One region of the Corynebacterium sp. CQ3829_602738 genome, then DNA from elsewhere that is predicted to be linked to it. Evidence: predicted binding sites of a transcription regulator. Region 1 holds the regulator's gene; each other region holds the start of a gene.
The links. Region 1 encodes LexA, which represses DNA repair genes until DNA is damaged. Its sites were predicted from a motif close to CGAACANNTGTTCG; they were not measured.
Positions count from the first base shown of each region.

Region 2: a site for LexA is predicted at 8,033-8,046, ahead of ACX1NL_RS07980 (HNH endonuclease signature motif containing protein). Genes of this name have one in related genera too.
Region 3: a site for LexA is predicted at 4,131-4,144, ahead of ACX1NL_RS00390 (alpha-ketoglutarate-dependent dioxygenase AlkB). Genes of this name have one in related genera too.

Region 1 is NZ_CM137003.1:1,476,346-1,486,777, reverse strand. Features, by position in the region: gene ACX1NL_RS07200 (hypothetical protein) at 1-149, opposite strand, end outside; gene ACX1NL_RS07195 (hypothetical protein) at 217-969, opposite strand; gene hflX (GTPase HflX) at 1,040-2,575, shown strand; gene nagB (glucosamine-6-phosphate deaminase) at 2,576-3,301, opposite strand; gene ACX1NL_RS07180 (uracil-xanthine permease family protein) at 3,402-4,712, shown strand; gene ACX1NL_RS07175 (HPr family phosphocarrier protein) at 4,790-5,059, opposite strand; gene ACX1NL_RS07170 (DeoR/GlpR family DNA-binding transcription regulator) at 5,193-5,981, opposite strand; gene lexA (transcriptional repressor LexA) at 6,053-6,733, opposite strand; gene ACX1NL_RS07160 (hypothetical protein) at 6,944-7,324, shown strand; gene nrdR (transcriptional regulator NrdR) at 7,381-7,839, shown strand; gene hrpA (ATP-dependent RNA helicase HrpA) at 7,855-10,432, opposite strand, start outside.
Region 2 is NZ_CM137003.1:1,646,424-1,656,855, forward strand. Features, by position in the region: gene ACX1NL_RS07940 (efflux RND transporter periplasmic adaptor subunit) at 1-751, opposite strand, end outside; gene ACX1NL_RS07945 (hypothetical protein) at 765-1,298, opposite strand; gene ACX1NL_RS07950 (RluA family pseudouridine synthase) at 1,299-2,180, opposite strand; gene lspA (signal peptidase II) at 2,218-2,727, opposite strand; gene ACX1NL_RS07960 (hypothetical protein) at 2,800-3,738, shown strand; gene ACX1NL_RS07965 (hypothetical protein) at 3,735-4,313, opposite strand; gene ACX1NL_RS07970 (asparaginase) at 4,388-5,278, shown strand; gene ACX1NL_RS07975 (DNA polymerase IV) at 5,267-6,649, opposite strand; gene ACX1NL_RS07980 (HNH endonuclease signature motif containing protein) at 6,693-7,991, opposite strand; gene ileS (isoleucine--tRNA ligase) at 8,437-10,432, opposite strand, start outside.
Region 3 is NZ_CM137003.1:95,813-106,244, reverse strand. Features, by position in the region: gene ACX1NL_RS00420 (hypothetical protein) at 1-220, shown strand, start outside; gene ACX1NL_RS00415 (VOC family protein) at 217-900, opposite strand; gene ACX1NL_RS00410 (RNA-binding S4 domain-containing protein) at 900-1,187, opposite strand; gene ACX1NL_RS00405 (CapA family protein) at 1,205-2,200, shown strand; gene ACX1NL_RS00400 (SDR family oxidoreductase) at 2,197-2,907, opposite strand; partial or broken gene ACX1NL_RS00395 (LysE family translocator) at 3,002-3,475, opposite strand; gene ACX1NL_RS00390 (alpha-ketoglutarate-dependent dioxygenase AlkB) at 3,472-4,047, opposite strand; gene ACX1NL_RS00385 (HNH endonuclease signature motif containing protein) at 4,331-5,653, shown strand; gene thpR (RNA 2',3'-cyclic phosphodiesterase) at 5,650-6,192, opposite strand; gene ACX1NL_RS00375 (ATP-dependent RNA helicase) at 6,218-8,320, shown strand; gene ACX1NL_RS00370 (Rib/alpha-like domain-containing protein) at 8,301-8,945, opposite strand; gene ACX1NL_RS00365 (amino acid permease) at 9,034-10,432, shown strand, end outside.

The sequences.
Region 1 (10,432 bases):
GCGTACTGCAGCGACGACCGGATCGCCAGCACCTCCGGGTCAATCTGCACCCGTCGCACGAGCAATATCGCCCCGATGATCAGCAGAGCCGACAACATTAGACCCGGCAGTTTGAGCGTGAACACCAGCAGCACAACGGCAGCGAGCACGAGTGCGCCGATTAACGCTCTTGAGAGATCCCTGTTCGGTGAGCTCATCGGGAAGCCCCTGTAACGGCTAGTGGCCGCCGCACCCGCAGGATCCGCCGCAGCCCCCGCAGCCGCTGCCGGAAGGCGTCGGAATGGAGCCGGCCATCACGGCGGTGCCCGCGATCACGGAATCGCGTGCGGGCAGCTCGCCGTCGGGCAGACAAACGTCGAACGGGAACGCCGCATCGACGGAGACGTGGATGAAGCGCTGACCGGTCAGCGCGGAGGTGCGGTACTCCGCCTCCAGCACGCGGGCCGAAAACTCGGCGCCCGCATCCGGGGTGGTGGCGCTGCCGCTAGCCACGGCCTCGGTGCCGGGGGAAGCAACGGTGCCGACAACGGCGCCCGGGTGCAGGGCCAGGTAGGCCTCGGTGGATTCGTAGCGGTCCACCGCCAGGCCCAGGGCCGTGACGGAGAGTTCCTGCCACTCGAGCGCGGGATCGTCCACAAGCAGCGGCTCCTGCGCGAGGTTCACTGTCAGCGACGCCATGGCGTTGCCGCGGGGGTCGACCACGTCGGCCAGCGCGACGACGTCGTTAAGCGGCGTGATGTGCGCGTAAGCGCGGGTGACCGACTCGAAGCCCGCGAAGGTGGCGAACGGCTCCATAGCCAGGATGTTCAGCTGCGCGCCAGACGGGTCGGTGTACTGGATCAGCTGGCCTCCCCGGACTTCGCCGACGACGGCGAGGCGGTCGGTGGCGATCGCGGCTTCGACCGCGTCCTGCCACTTGTTAAAGCTCAAGCCGAGTGCGGAAAGATCGGTGCTGACTGCTGTACTCATGGCCGTTGATTCTAGTCAATCGCCCCGACCGGGAAGAATCCTGGGCCTTGCCGCGTTTAATCGGGTAGATATGACAGTGACAGATTCAACACACAGGAAAGATCGCTTTTTGCTTGAAGACGAACTGACGCCCGAGCAGCGCACCCACGATGAACTGCTGCGACAGGCGTTTCGCCACAACGAGCCACAGCCCGGTGCGGAACCCACGGTCGGTGCGCTGGACCTCGCCGACCGCAACGCGTTCCGCAGCGTTACCGGAGCCACCGAACTCCGCTCTGAAGAACAGACCGACGGGTACGAGGTTGAGTACCGCAAGCTCCGCCTGGAGGAAGTGCTCCTCGTCGGCGCGTGGACTGAGGGAACCACTGCGGAGATGGAGGCGAGCATGTGGGAGCTGGCGGCGCTGGCGAAAACTGCTGGCGCCGACGTGCTGGACATGCTGTACCAGAAGCGCGACAAGCCGGACCCGGGCACCTACATCGGCTCAGGCAAGGTGGCGGAGCTGCGCGAGATCGTGCAGGCCACCGGCGCGGATACAGTGATTTTCGACGGCGAGCTCTCGCCGTCGCAGATGATCGCGCTTGAGGAAGCGCTAAAGATCAAGGTGATCGACCGCACCATGCTTATCTTGGACATCTTCGCCCAGCACGCGAAGAGCAAAGAGGGCAAAGCCCAGGTGAGCCTCGCGCAGATGGAGTACCTGTACAGCCGCACCCGCGGTTGGGGCGGCAACCTGTCGCGCCAGGCTGGCGGCCGCGCCGGCTCCAACGGCGGCGTGGGCTTGCGTGGCCCCGGTGAGACGCGTATTGAGGCGGACCGCCGCCGCCTGCGCACCGAGATGGCGAAGCTGCGCCACCAGCTGCGCGACATGACCACGGCGCGCGAGGTCAAGCGCGCGCAGCGCCAGCGCTCCACCATCCCGAAGATCGCGATTGCCGGCTACACCAACGCGGGCAAGTCCTCGCTGATCAACGCGATGACGGGTGCCGGCGTGCTGGTGGAGGACGCGCTGTTTGCCACCCTGGACCCGTCCACACGCAAGGCGAAGCTCGCGGACGGGCGCAACGTGGTGCTCACCGACACTGTCGGGTTTGTGCGCCACCTGCCCACGCAGTTGGTTGAGGCGTTCAAGTCCACGCTTGAAGAGGTCGCCGGCGCCGACCTTTTGCTGCACGTCGTGGACGGTTCGGATGCGTTCCCGCTGAAGCAGATCGAGGCCGTCAACGAGGTGCTCGCCGAGGTCACCCGCGATTCCGGCGAGGAAATGCCCCCGGAGATCGTGGTGGTCAACAAGATCGACGAGGCCGACCCGCTGGTGCTGGCCGAGCTGCGCCACGCGTTTGAAAAAACCGGCCGCACGGCAGTGTTCGTCTCCGCGCTGACCGGCGAGGGGATTGAGGAGCTTGAGGCGCGCATCGAGCAGCACCTCAATTCCATTGACGCGCACGTGACCATGGTGGTGCCCTACACCCGCGGCGACGTGGTCAGCCGCGTCCACGACGAGGGCACGGTGCGCTCGGAGGAATACGAGGAGGCGGGCACGCGTATCGACGTCCGCCTGCCCCGCGTCCTGGCCGAGCAGTACGCGGAGTTCGTAGTCAGCTAGCTATCGGTTGAGCTTCGCCGCGGCATCCTCGTCGAGGATGACCGTGGTGCGCGGGTGGTTCTGCAGCACCGACGCCGGGCAGCCCGGGGACACCGGTCCCTCCACCAGCGCCTTGACCGCGTCGGCCTTGTTCGGGCCGGTGGCGATCAGCACGATGGTGTGCGCCTCCATGATGGTGCCCACGCCCTGGGTCAGGGCCTTGCGCGGCACCTGGTCCTCGTTGTCGAAGAAGCGGGCGTTGTCCGCCACCGTGGTGGGGTGCAGGTCGATCTCGCGGGTGCGCGAATCAAGGGCGCTGGGCGGCTCGTTGAACGCGATATGGCCGTTGGCGCCCACACCAAGGATCTGCACGTCCACGCCGCCGGCGGCTGCGATGCGCTGCTCGTAGCTGCGGGCTTCAGCTTCGGTGTCCGCCGACAGGCCGTCGAGAGACTGCACCTTCGCATCGTCGATGTCGACATGGCTGGTGAATTCGCGGCGGATGGTGGCGTAGTAGGACTGCTCGTCGGAGCGTTCCAGGCCGACGTACTCGTCCAGGAGGAACGCGTCGCACTGTGCGAAACTCAAGCCTTCCTCGCGGTGGCGGCGGATCAACTCCATGTACGTGGGGGTCGGGGTTGAACCCGTGGCCAAGCCGAGGGTCGCGCCGTCACGAACAAACGGTTCGATGATGTCGGCTGCGGACACGCCTACTTCTTCGGCGGTGGGGCGCACAATGATTTCCATGATGCTCAAAATAGCAAGGCCTCACTGAGAGCTAATTACTTTGCCCGCCAGGCACCCCCGGCACAGGAAAAATCAGGTGGCGGGGTGATAATGGCATTTCGTGACTAACACTTTCGGCTGGACCATTCACGGAGACGGGCGCACAGTGCGCCCCGGGGCTGTTGTCGCCCCGGACGAGCGGCTGAGCTGGCCGCGCACCATCGGCATCGGCATGCAGCACGGGGTTGCAATGTTCGGAGCCACACTGCTGGTGCCCACCCTGACCGGATTCCCGGTGAACACCACGCTGCTGTTCTCCGGCCTGGGCACCATCATCTTCTTGCTGATCACCCGCAATAAAGTGCCCAGCTACCTGGGTTCGTCCTTCGCCTTTATCGCTCCGCTGACGGCTTCGCAGCAGTATGGCGTCGGCGCGCAGCTGGGCGGGGTGCTGCTGACCGGTGTGGCACTCATCCTCGTCGGCATCGTCGTTGAATGGGCGGGCAAACGCGTCATCGACGCGGTGATGCCACCCGTGGTCACCGGCGCCATCGTCGCGCTCATCGGCTTCAACCTGGCGCCGACCGCGGTGTCGAACGTGGAAACCCAGCCCTGGGTCGCGGCGGTAACGCTGCTGACGGTTGTGGTGGTCACCGTGGCCACCCGCGGGCTGCTCTCGCGCCTTTCCATCCTCATCGGCGTGCTCGTCGGTTGGCTGTTTGCTGCCATGAGCGGAGGGCTCGGCGAGGACGCGCTGCAAACGATCGCCGACGCCCCGTGGATCGGCCTGCCGCAGTTCCACCGCCCGGAGTTCCACGTCTCCGCCGTGCTGGTGACCCTGCCGGTGCTGGTCGTGCTGATCGCGGAGAACGTCGGCCACGTCAAGGCCGTATCCGAGATGACTGGACGCAACCTCGACGACATGCAGGGTCGCGCGCTGATCGGCGACGGTATCGCCACCACGCTCGCCGGCGGCTTCGGCGGGTCCGGCACCACCACCTACGCCGAGAACATTGGCGTGATGGCGGCGACGAAGGTGTACTCCACCGCAGCGTATTGGGTCGCCGCCGCATTTGCGATTGTGCTGGCGTTCATCCCGAAGTTCGGTGCCGTGATCTTCACCATCCCCGCCGGCGTGCTCGGCGGCGCGTGCCTGGTGCTCTACGGGCTCATCGGCATGCTGGGCGTGCGTATCTGGCAGGACAACAAGGTCGACTTCACCGATCCCGCGAACCTCACCGCGGCCGCGGTCGCGCTGATTGTGGGCATCGGCAACCTCACTCTCGATGTGGGCGCTGTAACGCTGGAAGGCATCGCGCTGGGCTCCGTCGGCATCATCGTGATCTACCCGCTGATGCGCTGGGCGTACGACACCTTGGGGGAGGGGCAGTACCGCAAGGACTTCGAGGTGCCGAAGCCGTCGACGTTCTAGCGTCCGGTACTTGCTGCACGCGAAAACGCCCGGGCGACGTGTGCCCGGGCGTTAGCTCGTCGTAAAGCTACGAGTGCTTACTCCTCGTCGAGGTTCTGCTCGATCAGCGCCGCAATCTTCTCCACGGCGTCTGCGCTATCGGAGGTGACAGTGACTTCGTCGCCGTGCTCGGCACCCATAGCCATGATCATCAGCGAGGAGGCAGCGTCCGTCTCGTCGTCATCGTCGCCGCCGACAAGGGTCAGCAGAATCTCGTCGTCGTACTCGCCGGCAGCATCTGCGATCACCGTGGCCGGGCGAGCGTGCAGCCCGACGGTGGAACCGACCTTCACAGTCTTGGAAGCCATTCGGGTGTCCTTTCCGTTGTTTTTCATTCAAGTCTGCAACGAGTGTAGGTCGCATTCATACGAAGATGCCACCATTTTCGCGCAGAAAGTCAAAGAACGCCCCAGTGAAATACGTCGGGCGGCGCACCGAGGGTTACTGGGGCTGCGCGAGCACGACCTCGATACCGTGCGAGCGCAGTTCGTCCACGAACGCGGAGGGCGCTTCGGCGTCGGTGATCACCACGTCGATGTCCGTCAGCGGCGCGAAGCTGACCACATAGTCGTTGCCCAGCTTCGTGGAGTCGCACAACACGACAACCCTGCGGGCGTTGGTGACCATCGCGGCCTTCACCGCCGCCTCCTTGGCGTCCACAGTGGACAGGCCGTGGCCGATGGACAACGCGTTGGTGCCCACGAACGCCACGTCGGCGCGCAACAGAGCGAGGGTGCGAAGCGCGGTACTGCCGACGACTGCCTGACTGATCGGCCGGACTGAGCCGCCGAGAAGCTGCACATCGTGCAATCCGGAATCGCTCAGCTCCAATGCAGTGGGGATGGAGTTGGTCACCACCGAGTACTCCCGGTCCCCGCGGGTCTCCGCCAGACGCTTGCCCAAGCTGCTGATCGTCGTGCCCGAGTCCAAAAAGATGGTGCAACTTTGCGCATCCGGCACGAACTGCAGCGCGGTTTCCGCGATCGCGGCTTTAGCGGCAAGGGAGGCGCGCTGACGGGTATCCAGCGGAATTTCCGTCGAGCGGTAAGACTGGCTCGCCACTGCGCCGCCGTGGACGCGGTGCACAGCGCCTTCGTCGTGCAACGCCGAAAGGTCACGGCGGATGGTCTCCGCGGTGACGTCGAAGCGCTGCGCCAACTCCGTGACGTTGACGCGGCCTTCAACTGCGGTCAAAGACGCGATTTGGCGTCTACGCTCCTCGGCGTACATCGATCTCCTGCGCTTGTCGCTATGTGATTTCCGGTCTGTGGGGCTGCGGCTGCTCGATGCAAACGCACCGACTACAGCGTACGGAACACCGAGATGACACGCCCCATGATCTCCGCTTCGTCGCCCTTAATCGGCTCGAAGGCATCGTTGTGGGGCAACAGCCACACACCGGTGGAGTCGCGGTGGAACTCCTTGACCGTCGCCTCACCGTCGAGCAACGCCGCGACGAACTCGCCCTCCTCGGCGTTCGGCTGGGAGCGGACAACCACCCAGTCGCCGTCGAGGATGCCGGCGTCGCGCATGGATTCGCCGACGACCTTGAGCATGAACACATCGCCGTCACCGAGCAGCTCCTCGGGCAGGGGGTAGTAGGTGTCCACGTTCTCCTCGGCGAGGATCGGGGCACCCGCGGCAATCTGTCCGACTACCGGCACGTAGCGGGCATTGCCAGAATCTTCCGGCTTCGCCTCCTGCGGCTTGCGCTTCTTTCGGCCGGCTTCCGGCATTTGGCGCAAGTCCACGGCGCGGGGCTTGTTCGGGTCGCGGCGGAGGAATCCCTTCTTCTCCAGCTCTTTGAGCTGGTATGCAACAGACGAGGTGGACTGCAGCCCGGCCGCGTCACCGATCTCGCGGATGCTCGGCGGGTAGCCACGCAGGACCACAGCGTCCTGAATGACCTGGAGGATCCGGCGCTGGCGGTCTGACAGCGCGTTGTAATCCGGGTTACCTGGATCGGACTTCTTTCGTGCCATGACGTTCTCCTTGGACTCGGTGGCGTTGTGCGCCTACGAACCTACCAGATAGGGCACTCATGTTCGATGGGCGCAAGCTTTGGGTGGACACGTATCAAACGTGATGCTATAAATCGAACACGTAAGCGTATTCGAACAAATGAACGTTAGAACGTTCGAGCGTGTCGGCGCCGAACGTAGAGTGTGCCGCAGAACGAAGGGAGACACACCATGTCAGTTGCAATCAATCCAGTACATAACACATTAGTTGGACGCGCCGGAGCCGCATCTGTGGTCCCTCCGGCAGAAGTCTGGGATGTTGATTCCGCGCCGAAGCGTCGAACAGGCGGCGCCGGTGTTCGAGCGATTTCCGGCTCCCATCGAACGGATGCTCGCTCATCTGCCAAGGGGAGTCTTGACGGTTCCTCCAATGTGAACGCGTTCGAAACACGGCACGAGACGCGCGATACGCTCCTGCTCGGCGTGTGCATGACTGCGGCGCTGCTTATCGGTTCCGCATTCGGCGGTGTTTTCTCGGCGCAAGCAGAGGATCCTTCGTCCATGTCCAGCGGCCAGGCGGCTCATTCGGCTGTGGCGGCAACTGCGCGCTAGGCAGGGCGTAGACTCACGGCTACGCCAAGCCTTGACAACTCTGGGGGTGGAAAACCGTGTTTTGTCCTTTTTGCCACAACGAGCAATCTCGTGTGACTGACTCGCGGCTGGTCGAAGCCGGCTCAGCAATTCGCCGCCGCAGAGAGTGCACCGAGTGCGGGGGGCGTTTCACCACAGTGGAAAAGGCCGTCCTCACTGTTGTGAAACGCAACGGCGTGAGCGAACCGTTCGACCGCGACAAACTCATCGTCGGCGTGCGCAGAGCATGCCAGGGCCGCGATGTCACCGACGACGCATTGAAGCGTCTGGCCCAAGAAGTGGAAGAGACTGTGCGCGCGCAGGGCAGCTCGCAGGTGCCCGCCCACGAGATCGGCCTGGCCGTCCTCGAACCGCTGCGTGCCCTCGACGAGGTGGCGTATCTGCGCTTCGCCTCCGTGTACAAGTCGTTCGAGAGCGCGGACGACTTCGAATCCGAAATCCGGCTCATGCGCCGCCGCGACCGCGAAGATTTCTAACCCGCGGCCATGGCGCTAACGCAGCGCGTCAATCTTTTTCTCAATGCGACGCTGGCTCACCGGCCTCGGCGTGCCCAGCCGCTGCGCAAACAGGCTCACCCGCAGCTCCTCAATCAGCCACAAGATGTCCTTGTAGGCCTTGGTCTTTGTCCGGCCCGCAGGCAAGGACTTCATACGCTGCGCCAAGTAAGCCTTCACCGAATCAATCACGGACTGCCGGTCGGCGTCGCGGTCCGGATCTAGGCGCATGTCCTCCAACCGGATCCGCATCGCGTCGATGTAGCGGGGCAAATGCTGCAAGTGGCCGATGCCGTGGACAGTCACCGCGTGCTTCGGCAGGAAGAACTGCAGCTGCGACGTCATGTCGTCGATAGCTGGGCCTTCCCACTGCCGCAGCTCCGCTGCAATGTTCGCGTACTCCGCGAGCGCCGGCGCCAACGTGACCACCACGCGGCGCACACCTCCTGCCACCTGGGGCCGGATTTCGCCCACCAACGCGTCGAACTCCTCGGGGGAGCGCACCGGCCCGCCGGAGGAGAACATCAGGTCGCGGATCACAGCGACGCGGGCGTCTTCCACAAGCCCGTCGGCGCCGCCGTGCGGGTAGCGGTCCACCGCCACCTTCTGCCGCAGCGGCAGCCCCTTGGTCATCTGCCCCGCGTTGACCGTGATCTCCCGCAGCAGCAGCGTCAGCGTCGCCGTGACCATCGAGGCGTCCGCGGCGGCCTTCGTCGGATGCACGGTGACCTTCACGCCGTCCTTGGTGGCCTCGAGTGCCGGGTAGGCGTCGACCTCGTTGCCGTCGATAGTGGTGGCTACCGTCTCCGACACCGCGCCGAGGGAGTCGGTGGTCCACTTCGCCACCGCATCCGATTCAGATGTGCGGCCGGCCTTGGACACGGAGGACTTGATCTTGCCGGCCTGGCGGCGCTTCAACGCACCGAGGTCCGTGTCGTGGTCGACCACTTTGCCGCGGCGGTCAATCGCGGCGAAGGTCACTTTCAGATGCTCGGGCAGCGCAGAAGGGTTGAAGTCGGCACCGTTGATGCCGCGCCCGCCGACGCTTCGAAGCGCCTCCGCGAGTGCCTCGGCAAACGGTGTTTCCCGCAGCTCGCGCTCGCTGACGCCGTCGGCGGCTTGCTGTGCGCGGATCGCGTCGAGGGCGCGCTCGGCGAAGTCGGGCGCCGGCACCACGGTCTTGCGCAGCGCCTTCGGCAGCGTGCGGATGTACTCCGCGGCAAGCTCCGAGCGCAGCCCCGGCACCAGCCAGTCGAAGCCGTCCGGCCGCAAATTGGCCAAAAGCGGCACCGGCACGTCCACGGTCACGCCGTCGAAAGGATCGCCCGGCTCGAACTTGTAGCGCAACGCGTAGTCGATGGAGCCCTGGCGCCACACCTCGGGGAAGGCGGCGGAGGAGGAGTCCACGCCCTCGTCGTCGAGAAGCGCGGCTGGGTCAAAGTCCAAGTAGTGCTTGTCCTCGGCCCGCTTCTTCTTCCACCAGGAGTCGAAGTGGCGTGCGGTGGTGACACTTTGCGGCAAGCGCGAGTCGTAGAACTCGAACAGGGTGTCCTCGTCCACCACCAATCCGCGGCGGCGCACCTTTTCCTCCACCTCAGCGGCTTCGGCGAGTAGGGCTTCGTTGTGGTCGATGAAGTGGTGGTGGCGGTTCCAGTCGCCCTCGAGCAGGGCGTGGCGAATAAACATGTTGCGCGCGCCCTCGGCATCCACACGGTGGTAAGGCACAAGCCGGTCGCGCACGATGGTCACGCCGTAGAGCATGGACTTTTGGTGCACCATCGCGGCCGAGCGCTTCCGCGACCACACAGGCTCGGAGTAGCTGTGCTTCATCAGCTCGCCCGCGGCAGCCTCCACCCAGGCGGGCTCGATCTTTGCCACGTCGCGCGCCCACAGGCGCGAGGTCTCCACCAGCTCGGCGGCCATGAGGAACTCCGGGGGCTTTTTGCTTAGCGACGACCCGGGGAAGACCAAGAACCGCGTCCCGCGCGCACCCTGGAACTCCTTCGAGTTGCCGTCGCGGGCGCCGATGTTGGACAAAAGGCCCGTGAGCAGCGACTTGTGGATCGCGTCGGCGTCGCGCTCGCCGGCGACGTTCTCGGCTCGGGACCAGCCCAGCTGGCGCTCCACGTCGCGCAGTTGGCGCACCAGGTCGAACCATTCGCGGATGCGCATGTAGTGCAAAAACTCGCGCTTCATGCGCTTGCGGAAGGCGTTGCCGGATAGCTCGTCGCGCGAGTCGCCAATGTAGTCCCACAGCTTCAGCGAGGACAGGAAGTCCGACGTCGCGTCCTTGAACCGGGCGTGGGCCTGGTCGGCCTGGGCCTGGTACTCCAGGGGGCGCTCACGCACGTCCTGGATGGTCATGCTGGCCACGATCACGGTGACGTCGTCGAGCACGCCGAGCCGGTTGGCCTCCACCAGCATGCGAGCCATCTTCGGGTCCACCGGGATACGCGCGATGTCGCGCCCCACCGCGGTGAGCACGGGTGCGCCGTCGCGTTCCTTGTCCGAAATCGTGCCGATCTCGTGCAGGAGCAGCAGGCCGTCGCGCACGGCCTTCTTATCCGGCGGCTGG
Region 2 (10,432 bases), 170 kb from region 1:
CGCCCACGGCAGCACCGCCGCCAGCGTTCTCTCCCGTCAGCTGCGCGAGCTGCTCGGGGCTCAGCTGTCCAGGCTGGCCGGGCTGCTCCGGAGCCGGCGCGGCCGGCGCTGCCGGTGGCTGCGGCGCCTCCGGGGGTGCGGTCCTGATGCCCAGGTTCGAAGAAATGCCGCCGGCTGCGTGCTCGACGGCCGCGATGCCGCGGTTGACAATGCGGGCTCCGCCGTTCGCAGCTACGGCCGCGTCGTACGCCGCCTGCGCCTGGTTGACCTGCGCCTGGGCTGCGCGGATGGCCTCGTTAGTGCCGTTGTTCACGCTTTCCTGGTGGGCGTTGAGCGCCGCGCGCGCCTGATCCACCTGCGCCTGGGCATCCGCCTGCGCGTTGGCCTGCTGCTTCTGCTGCACCTCCAGCTGGCGCTCCAGCTGCTCGGAGTTCATGGAGGCCAAGAACTGCTGCGGCTGCACGCGGTCGCCAGCCTTGACTGCCACCTTTTCCACCTCGGACTGCACCGGGGTGGAGATGTTCACGGAGCGGATCGGCTCGATCGTGCCGTTGACCACCACACTGTCGGACACGCCCTCGTTGGTGGCCACGGTGTAGTCGCCGGGGTTCAGGCCCGCGCCCTCAGCACTGTCGTCGCCGCCTCCGCCGAAACCGCAGGCGCCGAGGAAGAGCGCGGAGGTTGTCACCAACACAAGCCCCGCGCGGGTAAGACGCTTGTGTCCGGTCGAGTTTTCGGTAGAGGAAGTCAAGAGCTCTCCTTGCCTAACGGTGCAAAACGGGCTTGCGTACAACTCCGCAAACTATACACCCCCCACGTGTCGCAGAAGGAGTGATGGAAAACGCTCCCCACACCGCGTCCGCTGGCAGCATTTCCACAGCAAGGACCGTGTCCGTGGCGTTAATCCGCTCCAGTTGCGTGCGCGGGGCAAACACTACTGCTCCGGCGATTGGGGAGGCGGTGGCGGACCGGAGGACGTCGATACGCATTTTGCCTATCGACGCCTCCGGGACCACCACCGGAGCCACCCCCGGAACCACCAGCGCACTCACGCGCGGGGCGGGCTCGAGTGCCGTGGCAGCCTCGTCGGGGCCAAGCGGCCGGTCGAAGGTGACCAACGCGAAGGAGGCCTCATCGTGGTCGAGGGTTGCGGCGGCCCGCTGGACGTACTGCTGCGCGGTCTCCCCGTTCTCCGGGCCGAGCTGGTCGCCCTGCAGTACTGGCGGGGCAGGCGGGTTGGCCTCGCCGACGAGCCAGAATCCGGCCACGAGCGCGAGCACCAGGGCGAGTGCGCGCATCTAGCCGTTCCGCACCTTATCCAGCGCGGTGCGCAGATCCTCCGGGTACTCGGAGGCGACCTCCATGTACTCGCCGGTGCGCGGGTGGGTAAACCCCAGCTTGGTGGCGTGCAGCCACTGGCGCTTCAGGCCCAGCTCCTTGGCCAGGTTCGGGTCGGAGCCGTACATGGGGTCGCCCACGCAGGGATGCCCCACCGAGGACATGTGCACGCGGATCTGGTGTGTGCGCCCGGTTTCCAGGTGGATGTCCAAAAGACTCGCGCGGCGGAATGCCTCGATGACGCTGTAGTGGGTCACGCTCGGGCGGCCGTCCTGGGTGACGGCGAACTTCCAGCCTGCCGACGGATGGCGCGCAATCGGCGCGTCGATGGTGCCCTCAATCGGATCCGGCAGCCCCTGCACCAGCGCGTGGTAGGTCTTGTCCACCGTGCGCTCCTTGAAGGCGCGCTTGAGCACGGAGTAGGCGGGCACGCTCGCCGCCACGATCATGACGCCTGAGGTGCCCACGTCCAGACGCTGCACGATGCCCTGGCGCTCCGGGGGTCCCGCGTCCGGCAGGGTAAAGCCCATCGCCTGCAGCCCGCCGACCACGTCCGGGCCCTCCCATCCCAGCGTCGGGTGCGCGGCTACGCCCACCGGCTTGTCCACGGCGATGACGTCCGCGTCCTGGTAGAGGATCTCCAGTCCCTCCACCAGCTCGGTCACCGGCTGCGGGGCGCGCTTCGGCTCAGGCAGGGTGACCTCCAGCATCGCGCCGGTGGTGACGCGGTCGGATTTTTGGGCGGCAGCTCCGTCGACAAGCACATCGCCCTCCGCCGCCATCTCGGATGCGACGGAGCGCGACACCCCGAAGAGTTTGGCGATCGCCGCGTCCACCCGCATGCCCTCAAGCCCCTCAGGCACGGGCAGGGCCCTGAACTCACCGCCCACGTTCGCCTCCCTTCATCTCCGCGGCGATCGTTCCCAGGATGAACACCACCACGCCGACGGTGATCGACGCATCGGCCAAGTTGAACACCGCGAAGTTTCCTACGGAGATGTAGTCCACCACGTGGCCGAACCAGAATCCAGGGTCGCGGAACAACCGGTCAATCAGGTTGCCCAGCGCGCCGCCGGCAATTAACGCCAGGCCCAGTGCCTCCCACTTCGAGGTCATGCGCGGCCCGAACCACAGCGCACCCAGCACGAACGCCAGCTGGATCGCGGTGAACAACCAGGTGAGGTTCTCCCCCATCGAAAATGCCGCGCCGGAGTTGAACAGCAGGTAGAAGCGGAACCAATCCCCGATCACCGGCTGCGGCACCCCTGGCTCCAACCAGTTCAGCATCAGCTGCTTGATCCCCTGGTCCGCCGCGCCAACCGCGAGCATGACCGCCACCACCAGTCCGAGGTAGCGCGGGGTGCGTTGTGCTGTCGTGTCCTGCTTCATTGCCAAACCACTTTAGCCGGTCGCGCACAGCCTGCCTGTATTCCGCTGCGCGGGCCAGGTAGCTTGAGAAGAATGTTCCGCACCCTCCGCAGTATCGCCGCCGCAGCCACCCTCACCCTCGCGCTCACCGCCTGCTCCTCCGCCGAGGACGATCCGGTGGCTGGGGTGCCGGCATTTCCTATCGACGCCCCTTCGGTCACCCTGGTCAACCCCGGCGAGAACCCGGAAGAAGTGCGCTACTCTCCTGATGCTGAGTGGGACACCGCTGTCTCCGTGTCCGCCGGCGTGGACCAGCACATCGCCGCCCCGGGCGAAGCCGAGGTCGCGGATGCGCCCGCCGGCGGCAACGTGAACAAAACCACCCTGCCGCTGACGGTGACCGCCGGCGAAGCCCCGGCCCCGGAGGGCGACGAGGAGGACGCAGATTCCCGCATCGACTTCGTGGTCGGCTCCGGCAAGCACTCCGACCTGGATATCGGCCAGGACGTCGCCGCTTCCGAGGGGTTCCGCATGAGCTGGCGCGCCGACGACACCGGCCGCATCTCCACCCTGAAACTGCTCGCGCCCGCCGACGCGCCGCAGCGCGGCCTTCAGCTTGTCGAGCCCACCCTCATCGCGCTCATCAACAACTCCGTCGTCTTCCCCGACGAGCCCATCGGTCCCGGCGCGACCTGGACCGTGGAAGGCCGCGTCGCGGGCGACACCGCAATGACGCGCACCACCACCTACACGCTGGTCTCCCGCGACGGCGACACGCTGACGCTGGACACGAAGGTTGAGGAGCACCCCCAGAACAACAACGTCACCATCGACGGCCCCGGCGAGCTCGAGGGCGAAAGCGTGCAAGTGGATTCCTCCCGCACCACCTCCGAGGGCCAGATCGTGGTGGACCTGTCGCGTCCGCTGCCGGTGTCCGGCCAGACCGCCTGGACCACCCGCCTGATCTACGGCGGAGACGACAAAGCGCGGGTGGTCCAAGACATCACCCGCGCTGTGCAGTACGGCGCTTAGAGCGCCGGCGCTTCGGCCGGTGCTTCGGCCGGCGGCTGCTCGGCCGGCGCCTCGGGGGCTGCCGGCGCACCGGTGTTGCACATGTCCGGCACCTGCTCCGGGGGCAGCGTGTTGCTGACCAGGAAGCAGGCCCAACTCTTGGAGATCTTCCAGTTGCCTTCCTCGTTGATGAACTCCACGTCCTCCGCCAGCTGGGACTCAGCGTCCGGGCGGGTGAAGTTCACGGTGGCGAGCACGGAGTTGGCGGTGTAGCCCGGCAACACCGGGTCGACCACCTGGAAGTTCGCGCCGGATTCCTGCTGCGACTGCGTCATCAGGTCGAACAGCTCCGGCGTGGTCTCGCCGCCCTGCACGGTGTTCGCTCGCTCGGCGATCGGCAGGTTCGGGTCGGCAGCGCGCTGCAGCACGGCGTTGAGCTCTTCCGCCGTCGGCATTTCGGCCACCGGGGCGGCCTCGGAGGAGGCCGCCTGGGTTTCGGCGGTAGTTTCAGTCGTGTCCGAATCCTCGGAGCAGGCCGTCAGGCTCAGCGCAAGCCCCGCGACAGCTGCGGCTGCGACAAGTTTCGGTGTTTTCACGTGTTCTCCTTGCGTAGCGTAAATCTCTCGCTTCACGTTACTGCACACCCGCAACTTTCTGGCACTCTGTGTGCATGAACGTGTTAGTCATCTCAACCGGCGGCACGATCGCCTCCACTGCAAACGCCCGCGGCGCGCTCGTACCCACCCTCACTGGCGAGGAACTCGTCGCCCGCTGCGGCACCCCACGCCGAGTGCGCGCCATCGACGTCGCCAGCCTCGATTCCTCGTCCATGGGCTTGGCTGAGATCGACATGTTGCGCGAAACCGTGCGCACTTCGCTTCTCGACGACTCCGCCTCCCTCGTCATCACCCACGGCACCGACTCCATGGCCGAAACCGCCCTCGCGCTGGACTTTGTCCACGCCGACCCCCGCCCCGTAGTACTCACCGGCGCGATGCGCTCCGCCGACCATGCGCACCCCGACGGGCCCGCCAACCTGCGCGGCGCGATCGAGGTGGCCGCCACCCGGCGCGACACCGGCGTGCTCGTCCACTTTGCCGGCGAGACCCTCCCGGCGCGCGGGTTGATGAAGACGCAAACCACCGCCGAGCACGCCTTCACTCTGACCAGCGGCTCGCCCCTGCCCCGCCCCATGTCGGTGCCTCCCGCGCCACTGGCCGGGTTGAACATCCCCATCATCCGCGCGTGGGCCGGCGCCGACGACGCCCTCATCCGCGCGCTCGGGCCTATCGACGGGCTCGTCCTCGAAGCCCTCGGTTCCGGCAATGTGTCGGCGTGCATGGGCGGAGCCGTCGCAAAGCTGCTGCGTCGCGGGGTCCCTGTGGTTGTCGCCACGTCGGTGCCCTACGGCGAGGTGTCGTTCGCCTACGGCGGGGCCGGCGGCGGCTCCACCCTCGGCGATCTTGGCGCGCTGCCCGCCGGCTACCTCAGCGCCGGCCAGGCCCGCATCGCGCTGGCCACCGCGCTGGCCAGCGGCGTGAACCCGAGCTCACTGTTGTGAGAACCAGTCCTCCCACGCCAGCGAATCCAACGGGTCCGCCTGCTGGAGCTGCGGGTCGTCCGCGCGCAGGCTCTTGATCCTGCCCGGCCCCGTCGCCCGCGTTTCAAACCGCACCGTCACCCAGCCCTTGCCGGCGCCCTGGACCCAGCCATGGCCGTACTCCGGGTGGTAGACGTCCTGGGTCGCGCGCCACACCCCCTGCTCCGGAGCGGTCTCCTGGTGCACCTCCGTGTCGAACTGCGTCTCATGGTCGCTCACCCCGGTTTCATAGTCCGCCGACACCGGCGCCGGCTTCACAATCGCCTGGTCCAGCTCCGGAAAGAGCACATCCTGCAACGTGTCCTCCAGCCCCGAGTACGACACTCCCACCAACCGGATCGGGCCCACCTCGTCCGGGTAGCGCACGATACGGAAGGCAGTGGCCAGCAGCGTCTCCGCGTCATCGGTGGCGTACGGCAGCGTCGCCGAACGCGACTCGATGCGGAAGTCCGCCATCCGCAGCTTCACCGTCACCGTGCGCGCCCCGCGGCCGTCCTTGCGCAGCCTGCGGTGCGACTCCGCAGCCGCCCGCTCCAACGCCGCGTCCACCTCCGGCGGGGTGGTCAGATCCTGCGGGTACGTGTGCTCCGAGGAGATCTGTTTCGACTCCGCCCTCGGCGCCACCGGCCGCTCGTCCACGCCCCGCGCCAACCACCACAGCTGCTTGCCCACCGCGCCGCCGATGGCGATGTCCAGCTCTTTCTCGCTGAGGTTGGCGAGGTCACCGATCGTTTCAATTCCGGCAGCGAGCAGCTTCGATTCCGTCACCGGGCCCACACCCCACAGCTCGTTGACCGGCATCGGGTGCAAAACCTCTAGCTGCCGATCGTGCGGGATGACGAACACCCCGTCCGGCTTTGCCCGGCCCGAACCGATCTTTGCGTATTGCTTTCCCGGACCGGCCCCGATCGAGCTGGGCAAGCCCGTCTCCTCTTTGATGGCTGCACGCAGCTCGTTCGACCACTGTTCCACATCCTCCGGGCTCGCCCCGACCAAATCTTCCGGCTCCATGAACGCCTCGTCGATGGACAGCTGCTCCACCACGCCCACGTGCCTGCCGATTACCTCGAACACCCGCCGCGACGCCGCCACGTAGACCGGCCTGCGCGGCGCCACTAGCACCGCCTTCGACCCCACCAGGCGCGCCGCCCGGTGCGTCGGCATCGCCGAGCGCGCCCCGTACTTGCGTGCCTCGTAGCTGGCGCCTGCGACCACGCCGCGGCCCGTTACTCCCGCCACCAGCACTGGGCGTCCTTTGAGCGTCGGCCGGGTCAGCTGCTCGCAGGAGGCGTAGAACGCATCCATGTCGATGTGCAGCACCCAGCGGTTCATGTCCACCACTGTGCACCACCGGGACCGCCTAGTTCCAATCTCCTCACCCGGCGAACGAATCTCCGGTGACGTACTCCATCCGCCTCGGCTGCTTTCGATTACGCGAGACGAACCGGGCACCGTTTTTGAACGTGAAGAACAAATCGCTTCCCTGGCGCTCGATGGTGATCACTCCGTGGCTCACCTGGGAGTGGCAGCTCGAGCACAGCGGGATCAGGTTGTCCAAATCGGTCATGCCTCCGTGCTCCCACTCCTTTATGTGGTGCATCTCTATGAAGCGCCTATGCGAACATCCAGGCATGGCGCACTGATACCCCCAGATCGCGAGCAGTGCCTGCACCTGGCCGTCTGTAGCGAACCTCCGCGAACGTCCGACGCGGATAGTCAGTCCCGTGTCATCCAGCAAGTGCAAACGCACCATCGCATTAGCGAGGTAGCTGCGCACGTCCTCAGAAGGTGCCGAGCGGTTCTCCGGCATCCAACACTGTCCGCTCTGACTCACCATGAGGTTGACCTGCACACCGGGGCTGCGAAGCGGACTCTTCGGGTTGGCGCGGACCATGTCGATCATCGACAACAAAGCCCCGTACACGTCCTGTTTTTCTGGAGGCCCGTAACGCGACACCGAACGCACGATGTCGTCCATAGTGATCTTCGTGCGCTTACGCGGAGCGCGGTCCTGCTCTGACGGGACGGCGTCTTCGGTGGCAGCTGCATCGTCGATAAGCTTCTGCACCTTCTCCGGATCCTGCAGATCATCCGGGTCCACATCCTCCAGACCGAAACTGGCCAACTGTGCCACCTTCAACGCAGTCAGAAGTTTTTGGCCGGCTACCGCGGGAAGCCTCGCCTCGAAGGCGAGCATGCCGTCATCGCACTCGCGGGCGCGAGCGAAAGGTTCAGTCGGGTCCTCCTCTTTGGGCCTTGCCCCGGCGAGCAAAAGCTGGAGATCAGCAAACGACATGCTCAGTGCTAGTTTGACGTGCTGTTCCTCGTTGTGCTCGTCCAAATACGGGAGAAGGAAGCGAACAGTCGAATACGGCATCACCCCTGATTCGAATGCGTCGTACAAACGCCTGAACTTCCTCAGCCCCCGTGCCACGCGCACATACTCGAACGCAGTGGCCTGCGGGAGGTTGAGCTCGCTGCGCAGCCACGTTGCCGTCGACTTCTCCCCGTACTGCTCCGCGAGCTCTTGTTCGTCGAACTGTCCCACCGCATCGAGCATTAGCGCCCGGTGGTGATTCGCCGACAACTGATTGCATTTGATCTGGTCCTCGAGCACCTCTGCCGACAGGCCACCCGTTCGACCTTCCGTCCGTTCGTCCACCGCAATTGTCATGGTTAATCCCCTCGCTCATGAACATTGACACCTTTATAGACCGCTCATGTGTTCGAGTCAAGGGCTCTGCGGAAAATGTCAACTGAAGTGGACAACGCATGCGTCTTAACTGATTTGGAATGTCGAACATAGGAGCCTTTAACTATGCAGCTGCATAGTGAACGCCCCGCCCCGCATACCCCGTGAGACTATGCCGCATAGTGGGTACCACCCCACAGTTGGTTAGAAAAACTATGCCGCTGCATAGCCGACGCCACTCTCCAAGCGCCCCACCCGAACATCCCAAAAGACTATGCCGCTGCATAGTGGGTAACACCCCACTGTTGGTTAGAAAAACTATGCAGCTGCATAGTGCCCAAAAACGATGGCCTATCCGCCCACCCCTGCTCAGCAGGCAAAAGGGCCCCACCCTGCACGAGTGAGGCCCCAGGTTTCCCAGTAGAACCTAGCCGTTCTTGCGAACGGTGGCGGTGACGCCGTCGACGATGTCGTGGCCCTCGACGGGCTCGGTGACCACGTCGAAGGACGTCGCCAGGGTCTCGGCGGCGATGTGGTCCGCGTGCGTGCGGGCCCACGCTTCCTTCTCAGCCGGCACGGCAAGCACCACGGCGATGCGGTCGGAGACCTCGAAGCCCTCGCGCTTGCGGGCGTCCTGCAGGCCGCGGATCACGTCGGCGGCCCAGCCCTCGGCCTCGAGTTCCTCGGTGACCTCGGTGTCGAGGACGACCAGGCCGACGGTGCCGTCGGCGTCGACACGCGCGGTGCTGTCCGGGTTCTCCGCCACCAGTCGCTCGGTGTAGAGCTCCGGGGTGAGCACGATGTCGCCGTCGACCACCACGTCGTCGCCGCGGCGCTCGTAGTTGCCGGCCTTGACGTTCTTGATGGCGCGCTGCACGTCTCGGCCCAGCGACGGGCCAGCCACCTTCGCGTTCACCACGACTTCGAAGGATCCGGCGGAGTCAACGTCGTCAGTCAAAACGACGTCCTTCACGTTCACCTCGTCGCGGATGGTGGAGCGGAACGGCTCAAGCTTGGCGGAATCCGGCAGCGCGACGGTGAGCTTCGGCAGCGGCAGGCGGTTGCGCAGCTTGTTCGCCTTTCGCACTGACGACGCCGCAGAGCAGACCGCGCGGGTCGCATCCATCGCGGCGACCAGGTCAGCGTCGGCCGGCAGCTCGGTCGCCTGCGGGTAATCCGTCAGGTGCACCGAACGGCCGCCGGTAAGCCCGCGCCAGATCACCTCGGAGACGTACGGAAGCAGCGGCGCCACCGCGCGGGAGACGACCTCGAGCACCGTGTAGAGGGTGTTGAACGCCTCCGGGTGCGCCTCCTGGCCCTCCCAAAAACGGTCGCGGGAGCGGCGCACGTACCAGTTGGTCAACGTGTCGGCGTAACGGCGCACCTCGTCGCAGGCGTCGGCGATGCTCGTGTCGTCCAGCGCCTCCCCCACTGCTGCGACCAGGTCGTGCGTCTTGGCTAGGATGTAGCGGTCGAGCACGTTATCCGAGTCCACGGACCACTGCGCGTCCTCCGAGGAGTACAGCTGCAGGAACGTGTAGGCGTTCCAGATCGGCAGCAGCGCGTGGCGCACTCCCTCGCGGATGCCTTGCTCGGTGACGATCAGGTTGCCGCCGCGCAGGATCGGCGAGGACATGAGGAACCAGCGCATGGCGTCGGAGCCGTCGCGGTCGAAGACCTCCATGACGTCCGGGTAGTTGCCCTTCGACTTGGACATCTTCAGACCATCGGAGCCCAGCACGATGCCGTGGGCGACAACCTTCTTGAACGCGACGCGGTCGAAAAGCGCGGTGGACATGACGTGCTGGAGGTAGAACCAGCCGCGCGTCTGGCCGGAGTACTCCACGATGAAGTCGGCCGGCTGGCGGGTCTCAAACTCTTCGCGGTTCTCAAACGGGTAGTGGTACTGCGCGAACGGCATGGAGCCGGACTCGAACCAGCAGTCCAGCACGTCCGGCACGCGGCGCATCATGGACTTACCGGTCGGGTCGTCCGGGTTCGGTCGCACCAGCTCGTCGATGTGCGGGCGGTGCAGGGACTTCGGACGAGTGCCAAAGTCGCGCTCCAGCTCATCTAGGGAACCGTAGACGTCCACGCGCGGGTACTCCGGGTTGTCGGAGACCCACGCCGGCACCGGCGAGCCCCAGTAGCGGGTGCGGGAGATGTTCCAGTCGCGCGCGCCCTCGAGCCACTTGCCAAACTGGCCGTCGCGGATGTGCGACGGGATCCACTCGATCTCCTGGTTCAGCTCCACCATCCGGTCGCGGAACTCGGTGACCTTCACAAACCAGGCCGGCAGCGCCATGTAGATCAGCGGTTCGCCGGAGCGCCAGGAGTGCGGGTAGGAGTGCACGATGGTCTGGTCGCGCAGCACGCGGCCCTTGGCGCGCAGGTCGCGGATGATGTCGCGGTTGGCGTCGAAG
Region 3 (10,432 bases), 1.2 Mb from region 1:
ATTGGTCGGCGCCGAAGTGGTGTGGGCGCTTGGAGACGTAGCGTTGCCGCAGGCAGACCGCTACATCGTCACCTTCCCCACCACTCAGCCCTCAGTGGACGGGTTGATCCAGGTCAGGGCCAGCTCAAACCTCGAGGGCACCGAGTACCACGCCGACGGGTTCATCTCCACGCCGGCGGAGATCCGCCGCCGGGTCAAGGACGCCGCCGACGCCCTCTAGCCCAGCACGGAGTCGGCTTCGTCGACCTCGTCGAAGGTGGGGTCGTCAACCTCGGAGAGGAAGAACTGGGCGCCGTTGGCGTCGTGCACGCCGGCAGTCCCATTTTCAGGCCCGAACTCGACCCCGCCGCCGAGGTTTTCCACCTGTGTGCAGGCCGCGTCCACGTCGCGCACGCCGAAGTAGCTGAACCACTGGGCGTGCTCGCCGACGTACATGCCCAAAAACGGCGCGCCGTCCTCCACCGCGATGAAGTAGCCGTCTTCCTCGCGGATCTCCCAGTCGAAGAGTTCTCCGTAGAAGTCGATGGCGTCCATGCTCGGCGCGGAGTACTCGTACCACACCGGCACACCCGGCTCACCTGCGGCGAGGAAGCGCTCCTCCGGATCCTTCAGCCCGAACAGGCCGCCGGCCGGGTCCTGGCACAGGGTCACGGTCTCGTCCGAGCTGAGCACCTTGCCGCCCAGCTTCTCCACGTTCTCCGGGCTGCCGATGAACGACGTCACCCACATGTCCATCTGCGCCGGCACGATGCCGGCCACCGGCAGGCCCTCCTTGCGGGCAGTGCCGTCCACGATCTCCCAGCCCAGAAGCTGGGAGTAGAAGTGGGTGGACTTGAGCTGGTTCTGGGTGACCAGGTCCTGCCAGAACGGCATGCCTTCCCTGCCTTCGAATGCGGGCATTACAGGTTCCTCCACTTCTCGGGGTCGAAGTCGTCGTTGGCGGTGCGTTCGTCGAAGTAGTCGCCGTCGTCGCCGTCGACTACTACCGTGGCTGAATCTGCGCCAAGGCCGACGGTATCGCCGTCGATAAGCGAGTGCCCCCTCGAGGTGACCACCTCGTTGTTGACGGTGACCTCGCCAGCGCTGATGGCCTCCTTGGCGTGGCCGCCGGATTCTGCGAGGTTGGCCAGTTTGAGAAATTGTCCGAGTTTGATCGTGTCGCCGGAAATGGGCACGTCGATATGCATAGCGGTTAGTCTAAGGCATGCGAAGAATCTGGGCGTTTACCCTGCCTCTCCTGCTTGTTGGCTGTGTACAGGAGGAGCCGGAAGTCGTCGAAGAAGAGTCCACCGTGACCATCCGTTCCGTCGGCGACATCCTGGTCCACTCCGACGTGTACACCACCGCGCGCACGGACACCGGCTTCGACTTCTCGGGCATGTTCGACCCGGTCAGGGTATACATGCAGGACGCGGACATCACCACCGCAAACATGGAGGTCCCGGTCGCCGGCGAGGAGTTCGGGCTGTCCGGATACCCCCAATTCAACGCCCCGCCCGAGATCATCGATGCACTCGCCGGAGCAGGCGTGGACATCGTCAACAACGCTACGAACCACTCGATGGACAGGGGTGACGGGGGCGTGGTGGCGTCGACAGGCAACATGCGCGAGCGCGGCATGCTGTATACCGGCAGTTACGCCTCTGAGCAGGACAAATCCGTCCCCCGCATCATCGAGGTCAACGGCATCACCGTCGGCTTCCTCGGCTTCACTTACGGCACCAACGGCCTGCCGGTTGAGCAGGAGCATTTTGCATCGCTTATCGACGACACCCTGGCCGCCCAAGTCGCCGCCCTCGATTCACAGGTCGACGTCGCGGTGGTGATGCTGCACATGGGCGACGAATATGCGCCCCTGCCCAATGAGTTCCAGGAGGAGACTGCCGCGACTGCTTTGGACGCCGGCGCTGACCTGGTGCTCGGCGGGCACCCGCACGTGGTGGAGCCGTTTGCCGGGCCCGTCTGGTACTCCCACGGCAACTTCCTGCACGGCCAGTGGGAGGAGCCGACCAAGGTCGGCGGAATCGGCGAGTTCACGTTTAGCGGCGCCCGGTTCATGCCCACCTACACCGTCGGCCCGCCGATCAGCTACGACCACCACGTCATCCCGCTCGTGGAGGCCGCCGACTACCTGGATGTTCATAAATGGATGGCGGACCTGCGCGAACGCCTCAACGTCGAGGTCGTGGACTACCTCTAGCGTTCCGCCTGGTCCACCGGCATGATGCTCATCGTGTCGATGTTCACGTGCGCCGGCAGGCTTGCCACCCACCGCACCGCTTCGGCGATGTCGTCCGCGGTGAGGTTCTGTTTGCCCTCGTAGACCTTGCTCGCGCGCTCCTCGTCGCCTTTGAATCTGTTCAGTGAGAAGTCCGTCTTCACCCGGCCGGGGTCGATCTCGCACACGCGGATGTCGTTCTCCGCCTCCTCGCGCCGAAAAGCCCTGGTCACACCACGGAGTCCGTGCTTGGCCGCGTTGTAGCCGGAGCCGCCCTTGTACGCGTCCGTGCCAGCCACCGAACCGATGTTGACCACCAGGCCTTTCGACGCTTTGAGCTGCGGGTACAGCGCGCGGGTGACGCGCATCGTGCCCATCACGTTGGTCTGGAACATCCACTCCCAGTCCGCGTCGTCCGCGTCGCGCAGAAAGTCCAGCTCCTTCGCGCCGCCGGCGTTGTTGACCAGCAGGTCCACGCGTTCAAGAGCTGCAAGCTTCTCGACGCTCTCCCGGTCGACCACGTCCAACTCCATCGCCACCCCACCGATTTCGTCCGCGATTTGCTGGCACTTCTCCAGGCGCCGCGCCGCCACCACGACCTTCCAGCCGTCCTTGGCCAGCGCCCTGCAGGTCGCTTCCCCGATGCCTGCCGATCCGCCAGTGACTACTGCTACCTTCTGCTCGCTCATGAGCCGAAGTGTAGGCCCTCCCACAGCATCCAGATGCTAATGCGATGAAGATGCTGCCCGTGATGACGTCGATAAGCTTGCTGTACCTGGTGATCAGCTGCGACATTGCTTGGACTGCCAGCGCAAAGCCCACGAACCAGATGGTGCCGGTGACGACCATGACCGGTGCTGCGACCCACCCGAGGTGCGCGAACTGGGCGAAGATGGCGCCGAAGAAGAGGATCGCCTTCGGGTTGGACAGGTTGGTGAGCAGGCCCGTGAGCAGCGGCCTTGGCACCTGTTGCGTGGCGGGGATTTCCGGGTCGGAGGCGCGGATGGCGCCGATGCCCATCCACAGCAGGTAGGCGCCGCCCACGATCTGCAGCACTGACAGGACCTGCGGAAACGCCTGGATCAGCGCGCTTAACCCCGCCAGGGACGCCACAATCCAGATGGTGTTGCCGAGCATGATGCCTAGCGCGCACATCACGCCGGCTCTACGGTCCTTTGACCCCACGCGGATGATCTGCACGAGGTCCGGGCCGGGGCTCGCGATCGCCGCCAGCCACACGCCGAGTAGCGCAATCATGTCGCCTCCATTTGCCGCATGGTGATGTTCAGCCGGCCTTCGAGCAGGTCGGACGTGCCTCTTCTTGCGCCGAGCACGCCGTGTTTCGCCCTCCTGGCTGGACCGCCAAAGACTACCACGTCGCCGGACAGCAGCAGCGTATCGCGCCCTGCAATGCGGAAGATCGTGTCCTGGCCGAATGACAGGCTGACCACCGCGTTTTCGGAATCTTCCTCCGCGTCCACGTGCTGCCCCATGCCCTTACCCGGCGGGTAGAAGTTCACCAGCGCCGTCTCGATCCTCGGGGTCGGACCGACAAGCGGGTCTATTTCCCGCGCCTTCGCCATGACGTTATCCGCGATGACCTGGAAGTTCTCCGGGATCTGCGGCACCGGGTGGCCGTCGACCTCCCTGACCAGGCGGTACGGGTTCGTTGCCCAGAACCAGCCCAGCGAGAGCAGCCAGGCATCCATTTGGCCGTGGCCGACCTTTGGACGCCGCATAGCAACTGGCGTCCCCGCCGCCTTCCTGGCCAGCTCGCGCGCTTGGTTGACCAGTTCCTCCTGCTCGGCCGGCGTGAAAAAGGCAGGCAAATGGACCGCACCAGGGATGATGCGGGCGGGCGGCCGCGGAATGACGAGCACGGGAATAATGTAGCGCATCCGCGCGACGCGTTCGAATAGGTGAGTGTTTTTTATTTTCTTTTTCCTGGCACACCCCTTGACAGTCGTTCGTGTGTGCTATATTCTGGAGCGTACCACGACGAGAGGGGCGACAGTGAGAACCGCCACCACAGCACCGAAAAAATTCCGTAACCAGCGAGAACACGACCCGGATAGCGAATGCGCCCAGGCCATCCGGGACACGTATTGGACCATGTTTGGGCACTACTCGTACCCCGGTTTCGACGTCGATGATTTCGACGCCACAGTGACCCAACTGCAGCTCGCCACCGGTTGGAACAAGGGGTTTGTCAAGAACGCGATCCTCGGGCACGCCGTGCTGCAGGACCTCCCGCGCCTGCGCGAGCTGCAGCAGGAAACGCGCGTGATGGATGTGGGGCACTTGACCGCGGTCTACACCGCGATCGAGGAGCTGGGTCCGGATGTGGACAAGGAAGCACTCTTGCATATCGACGGCATCCTGTTCGACACCTTCACCCCAACCCGCCACGACCAGGCAGTTCCCCAGCGCAAGACCGTCACGGACCGCATCCGTGCCGCGATCAAACGAATGGATAAGAGCCGCGCCTACGACAAGCGGAAGCGCGAAGACCGCGAACAGGACGACGCGGAGACGTTCGGCGTCCACGAGTACCGCGACCGGGCGATCGTGCAGCTGGACACCAATTCCCTGGACGGCCGGAGGATCCAGGCGAACGTCGCCGAAGTCGCGCGCGAGCTCGGCATCAGCACGGCCGACGCGGCAATCAAGCTGCTGTCCGGCGAGGCGATCGGCATCGAGGTGACTCCGGTGCTGAACATCTACGCCCCGAAGAACCGCGCGATCAGCGGCCCAGTCTACCTCCCCGGCAGCGGTTGGACGACGCCGGAGGCCACCTCCGCGTTCGAAGACTGGTTGGCAAAAACGTTCCCCGTCACGCGCGATCTGGAGAAAGAGGGCGAAAAGGTGCTGCAGGGCTACGGCCCCGGCGAGGGCATGCGCCACGCCGTGTACGCCCGCAACCGCACCTGCATCTACCCGGAGTGCAACCGTCCCGCCGAGCAGTGCCAGCTGGACCACCGCATCCCCTACGAGGAGGGCGGCCGCACCGAGGTGGACAACCTGTTCCCCCTGTGCCAGCACCACCACAACATGAAGACCGACCGCCGGATTTTCTACATCCCCGACCCCTACTCCGGCGACATCATCTGGCTATTCGCCGACGGCACCTATGTCGTCACCGCCGAAGAAGGCCTGTTGCGCGACCAGATCACACCGTTTAACCCGCGGTGGCAGTCCAGCATGTCCGCCGTTCGCAAGAACCGGGCCAAGGCAGCGGAGTTCTTCGCCAAAGGCCACAAAATCCTGGACACCTTCGACCAGGACTTGGACCTCGAACAGGCCACCGCCGCGATCGAGGACCTGGAGCAGGAATACGGCATGAAGTTCGGGTTCACCCCAGAGATGCCGTACGTGGAACCCTTGCCCGAAGAACCGGTTGACGCCCCATTCCCCGACCCGGAGGAGGACCACTAACGCAGGTAGAACTTGTCCACCACCTCGTACTTCGGGCCGCCACTTCGGCCCTTGCCCAGGTGCGACTCCAGCAGCAGCACTTCATCGGCCGCGAATTCGGGGCCGGTGTAGATGGCGAGGGCGTGGGCGTGATCGTCGAGAAGCCATGGGTCCCTTGTGCGAGTGCCGGTCCGCGCGACGGTGAGGTGCGCGCGCTGGCGACGGCGCATGTCCGGGTCGAGCTGGCAGTCCGCCATCAGGTCTTTCAGCGGTGCCTTGTCGCCGCCGACCCCGATCCACATGGTGCGCCGATCAAAACACCCGGCTCCTCGGAGGTGCAACCTCAGGGGCCGGGTGAAGGCGGTGGCTTGGGCCAGGTGGTCGGTGACCGCGGCGGCGTCGTTGGGCTGTGACCCGTAGAAGGCGACCGTAATGTGCCAGTTGTCGGGGTCGGCCCAGCGCACTTCTGTGCCCGAGAAGTCGCGGATGGGCCGCAGGGCGGTGATGAGGTGTTCGCGAACATCGGCCGGAGGGACGATCGCTGCGAAGAGGCGTCTCATGGCCCACACGCTACCCTTAATTGCCATGTTTGACCTCGCGAAAATCGGACGGGATTTGCCTGTGTCGCGCGTCATCGACCAGCTGCCGGACACAGGCCCCCTGGTGGTGGAGGCGCCGCCCGGCACGGGCAAGACCACGCTGGTGCCGCCGGCGATCGCGAACAAGGTGGGAAAAACGCTGGTCACGGCCCCCAGGAGGGTGGCGGTGCGGTCCGCGGCGCACAGGCTCGCGCAGCTCAGCGACAGCGCCAAGGTCGGCTACAGCATCCGCGGCGAGCACAAGGACGGCGAGCTGGTCGAATTTGTCACGCCGGGTGTGCTGCTGAACCGCTTGCTCAAGGACCCCGGCCTCGAGGGCGTCAACGCGGTGGTGATCGACGAGGTGCACGAGCGCCAGCTGGACACCGACCTGGTGTTGGCGATGTGCATGGAGGTCGCCCTGTTGCGCGATGACCTGTACCTCGCCGCCATGTCTGCCACCCTCGACGCCAAAAAGTTCGCCGACCACATGGGTGCGCAGATCCTCTCCACGGAGGCGGTGACGCACCCGCTGGACATCCAGTACGCCCCGCACGCGGAAAGGATTCAGGGGACGAGGGAGTTTTATCGTCACGTCGCGGCCCAGACCGACAGCGAGCACCGGACGCTCGTGTTCGTGCCCGGGGTGCGCGAGGTGGACCTGGTGTGCGGGTTCCTGGATGACGCGAAGCCGCTCCACGGCCGCCAGACCAGCAAGGAGCAGGACGAAGCCTTGAGGGGCGACAACCGGGTGGTGCTGGCGACGTCGGTGGCGGAGTCGTCGATAACTGTGCCGGGTGTGCGCAAGGTGGTGGACGCCGGGCTGTCCAGGGTGCCCAAGCGCGACAACAGGGGCATGACGGGCCTGGTCACGGTCTCGGAGGCGAAGACCAGCGCCGACCAGCGGGCGGGCCGCGCGGGCCGCGAGGGCCCCGGCGAGGTGGTGCGCGTCTTCTCCCGCGACGAATACGCGAAAATGCAGCCGGACATCACCCCGGAAATCCTCACCGCGGACCTCACCAGCGCGCTGCTGACCATGAAGGCGTGGGGGTCGCCGGACTTACCGCTTATCGACGAACCAAAGGACCTCACCGAAGCCGAAACCAACCTCGAGCAGCTCGGGGCGACACGAAACGGCACAATCACGGACTTCGGCAAGAAACTGGCGAGCCTGCCCCTGGACCCAAGACTCGGCGCGGCGCTTTTGGAGTGGGGAGCCCAAGCGGCGCCGACCGTGGCACGACTTGCGGGAGAGACGCACGCAAAAAAGCTGCGCAGGCTGGTGCCGGACAAGGGACCGGTAGACCCGGGCGAGGTGATCGCGAGTGCTTTCCCGCAGTGGATAGCCAAGAAGGTGGGCGAGGAATACCAGCTGGCGTCCGGCACAAGGGCGAAGTTCAACTCGAACGCCGAGTGGATCGCGGCCGCGGAGGTGCAACGGACGAACAGTGGCGCGACTATTCGGGAGGCGGAGCCGATCGCGTTCCCGGAGCACCGCGTGGTGGAGGAAAAGGTGGCCTACCTGGAGGACGGCAAGGTCAGGGGCAGGAAGGTGGCCAGAATTGGTGCGATCGAGCTCAGCTCCACGCCGGTCAAACTCACCCCGGACGAGGCGGCGGAGGCGCTGACGGACGTGGACTTCGCCAGCTTCCCGCTGACCAAGGAGGAGCAGCACCTAAAAGAGCGGCTGGACTTCCTGCACGAGACTCTGGGTTGGCCGGATGTCAGCCAGGGCGATTATTCGCCGGAGGTGCGTGGGGTGGCCGAAGGTGCGTCGATAGGCAGTTGCGACATGAGGCAGGCGATGCTGCGCCAACTGGATTGGCAGCAGGTGGCGGAGCTGGATGCGGCGGCGCCGAAGGAGTACCAGTACGACAGTGGCAGGCCGGTGAAGCGCGTGAAGCTGCAGCACATGTTCGGCCAAAGGGGGCAGACGGTCTCGGGCGTGAAGGTGTTGTACCACCTGCTCTCCCCCGCCGGGCGCCCGCTCGCGGTGACGGACGACCTGGATAGCTTCTGGGAAGGGCCGTACCAGCAGGTGCGCAAGGAGATGCGGGGCCGCTACCCCAAGCACGCGTGGCCGGAGGACCCTACTGGCACTGGGAAATGATGGCGCCGGCACCGGCGAGACCCGCGGCGGCGAGAATGGCGGCGATGCCCATGTCCACGTCCCTGGAGTTGAGGTCGCGGAGCTTCACGTCTAACTGGAACGGAATGCCGTCCACCTGCAGCTGCAGGTGGTTCTGGCGCGCCACGAACGGGATGCTCATCTGGGACGCGAACCCGAGCGGCAGCAGCACCAGCAGCGGCAGGCCGACGCCGAGGGCGGTGGCGGAGCAGCGGTGGGAGACCTCCGGGGCGTACTGGACAAACGCGTCGATGACGGCGCCTTCCTGGGACGCCTCATCCTCGGTCTCAGTTCCCACGGTGACGTGGACGGGGAAGACCTGGGTGGTCTCGTCCGAAAACGTCGCGGTCACCGGCCACTCGTACACACCGGGGGTAATGTCCTCCCCCGGTTCGAGGCGGATGGTGCCGTCTGGTGTGATCATCGCCCAGCTAGGCATGGAGTCCGCCTCGTACCACGCCGCGCCGCGCGGCAGCGGGGGCTCGACGGTGGCGGTCAGCCCCGGAACCACGGTGGTGGGCTCGTACCCATCCTCGGCCTGAGCTGGGGAAACGGACGCGCAGACGAGCGCGATCGCGCTCGTGAGTGCAATAAGTTTGGTGCGCATTTCTACGGTTCCCTCAGTTGTAGATGTTTATATGGCTTTGAATAATGGATGATTGTAGTAGACAACTCCTGATGTAGTGTTACTCGCCATGTCAAAGCGCACTGTCTCCGTGTGGACCTTGGTCTCACTCATTATCGGATCCACCATCGGGTCCGGCATTTTCGCGCTGCCCCAAAACATCGGATCTGTGGCCAGCCCGGGCGCCATGCTCACCGGCTGGGCCATCGCGGGCGTGGGAATGCTCTCCGTCGCCTTCGTCTTCCAAATCCTGGCGGTGAGGAAACCGCATCTTGATTCCGGCGTCTACTCCTACGTCCGGGCGGGGCTGGGCGACTTCATCGGGTTTACCTCCGGCATGGGCTACTGGCTCGGCTCGGTGATGGCCCAGGTGGGGTACGCCACACTGTTCTTCAACACCCTCGGCTACTACTTCCCGGCCTTTTCCAACCGCTGGGTGCTGGCTATCTCAGTGAGTGCGCTGAGCTGGCTGATCTTCTTCGGCCTGACGCGGGGCCTGAGGCAGGCGGCGGTGATGAACGCGGTCACGACCGTGGCAAAACTGCTGCCCATCCTGGCGTTCATTGTGCTGGTGGCGTTCCTCGGCTTCTCCTGGGACCGCTTCACCATGGACTTCTGGGGTTCGCACATCCCCTTCACGGACCAGCTCAAAGGCATCATGCTCTACACCGTCTGGGTGTTCATCGGCATCGAGGGTGCCTCGGTGTACTCGAAGCAGGCGCGCGTGCGTAGCGACGTGGGCAAGGCCACGATCATCGGCTTCCTTTCTGTTTTGGGCCTGCTGGTGGCGGTGTCCACCCTGTCCTACGGCGTGCTCAGTCAGGAGGAGCTGGCGGCGCTGCCGGACAACTCCATGGGCGCGGTGCTGGAGCAGGTTGTGGGTCCGTGGGGCGGCGTGCTGATCTCCGTCGGCCTGTGCCTGTCGGTGCTTGGCGCATATGTTTCGTGGCAGATGCTGTGCGCCGAGCCGATCGTGCTGATGGCGCAGGACGGGCTGCTGCCGCACTCCATGGGCAGCCACAACGAAAACGGTTCCCCAGTGCGCGCGCAGCTTCTATCGACGCTGGCGATCCAGTTCTTCGTGGTGGTGTTCTTCCTCTCCTCCGCGTCCTACAACGCCATGGTGCAGCTGGCCACCATCATGTACCTGCTGCCCTACATCTTCTCCTCCATCTACCTGGTGCTGCTGGCGATCCGGGGCAAGGGCCTGACCCACCCGCACGCCGGCACGCGTTTCGATGACTCCGGGCCCGAAGTTTCCCGCCGCGACAACCGCAAGCACCTCTTCGTGGGCCTGATCGGCTCCGTGTACTCGCTGTGGCTGATCTACGCCGCGGACCCGGTGTACGTGCTGCTCGGCGCGCTCGCCGTGGTGCCGGGCCTGGTGCCCTACATCTGGACGCGCCGCAAGCACGGCGACAAGCTCTTCAACGCCTTCGAGTGGGTCGTGGTGACGGTGGTGCTGGTCG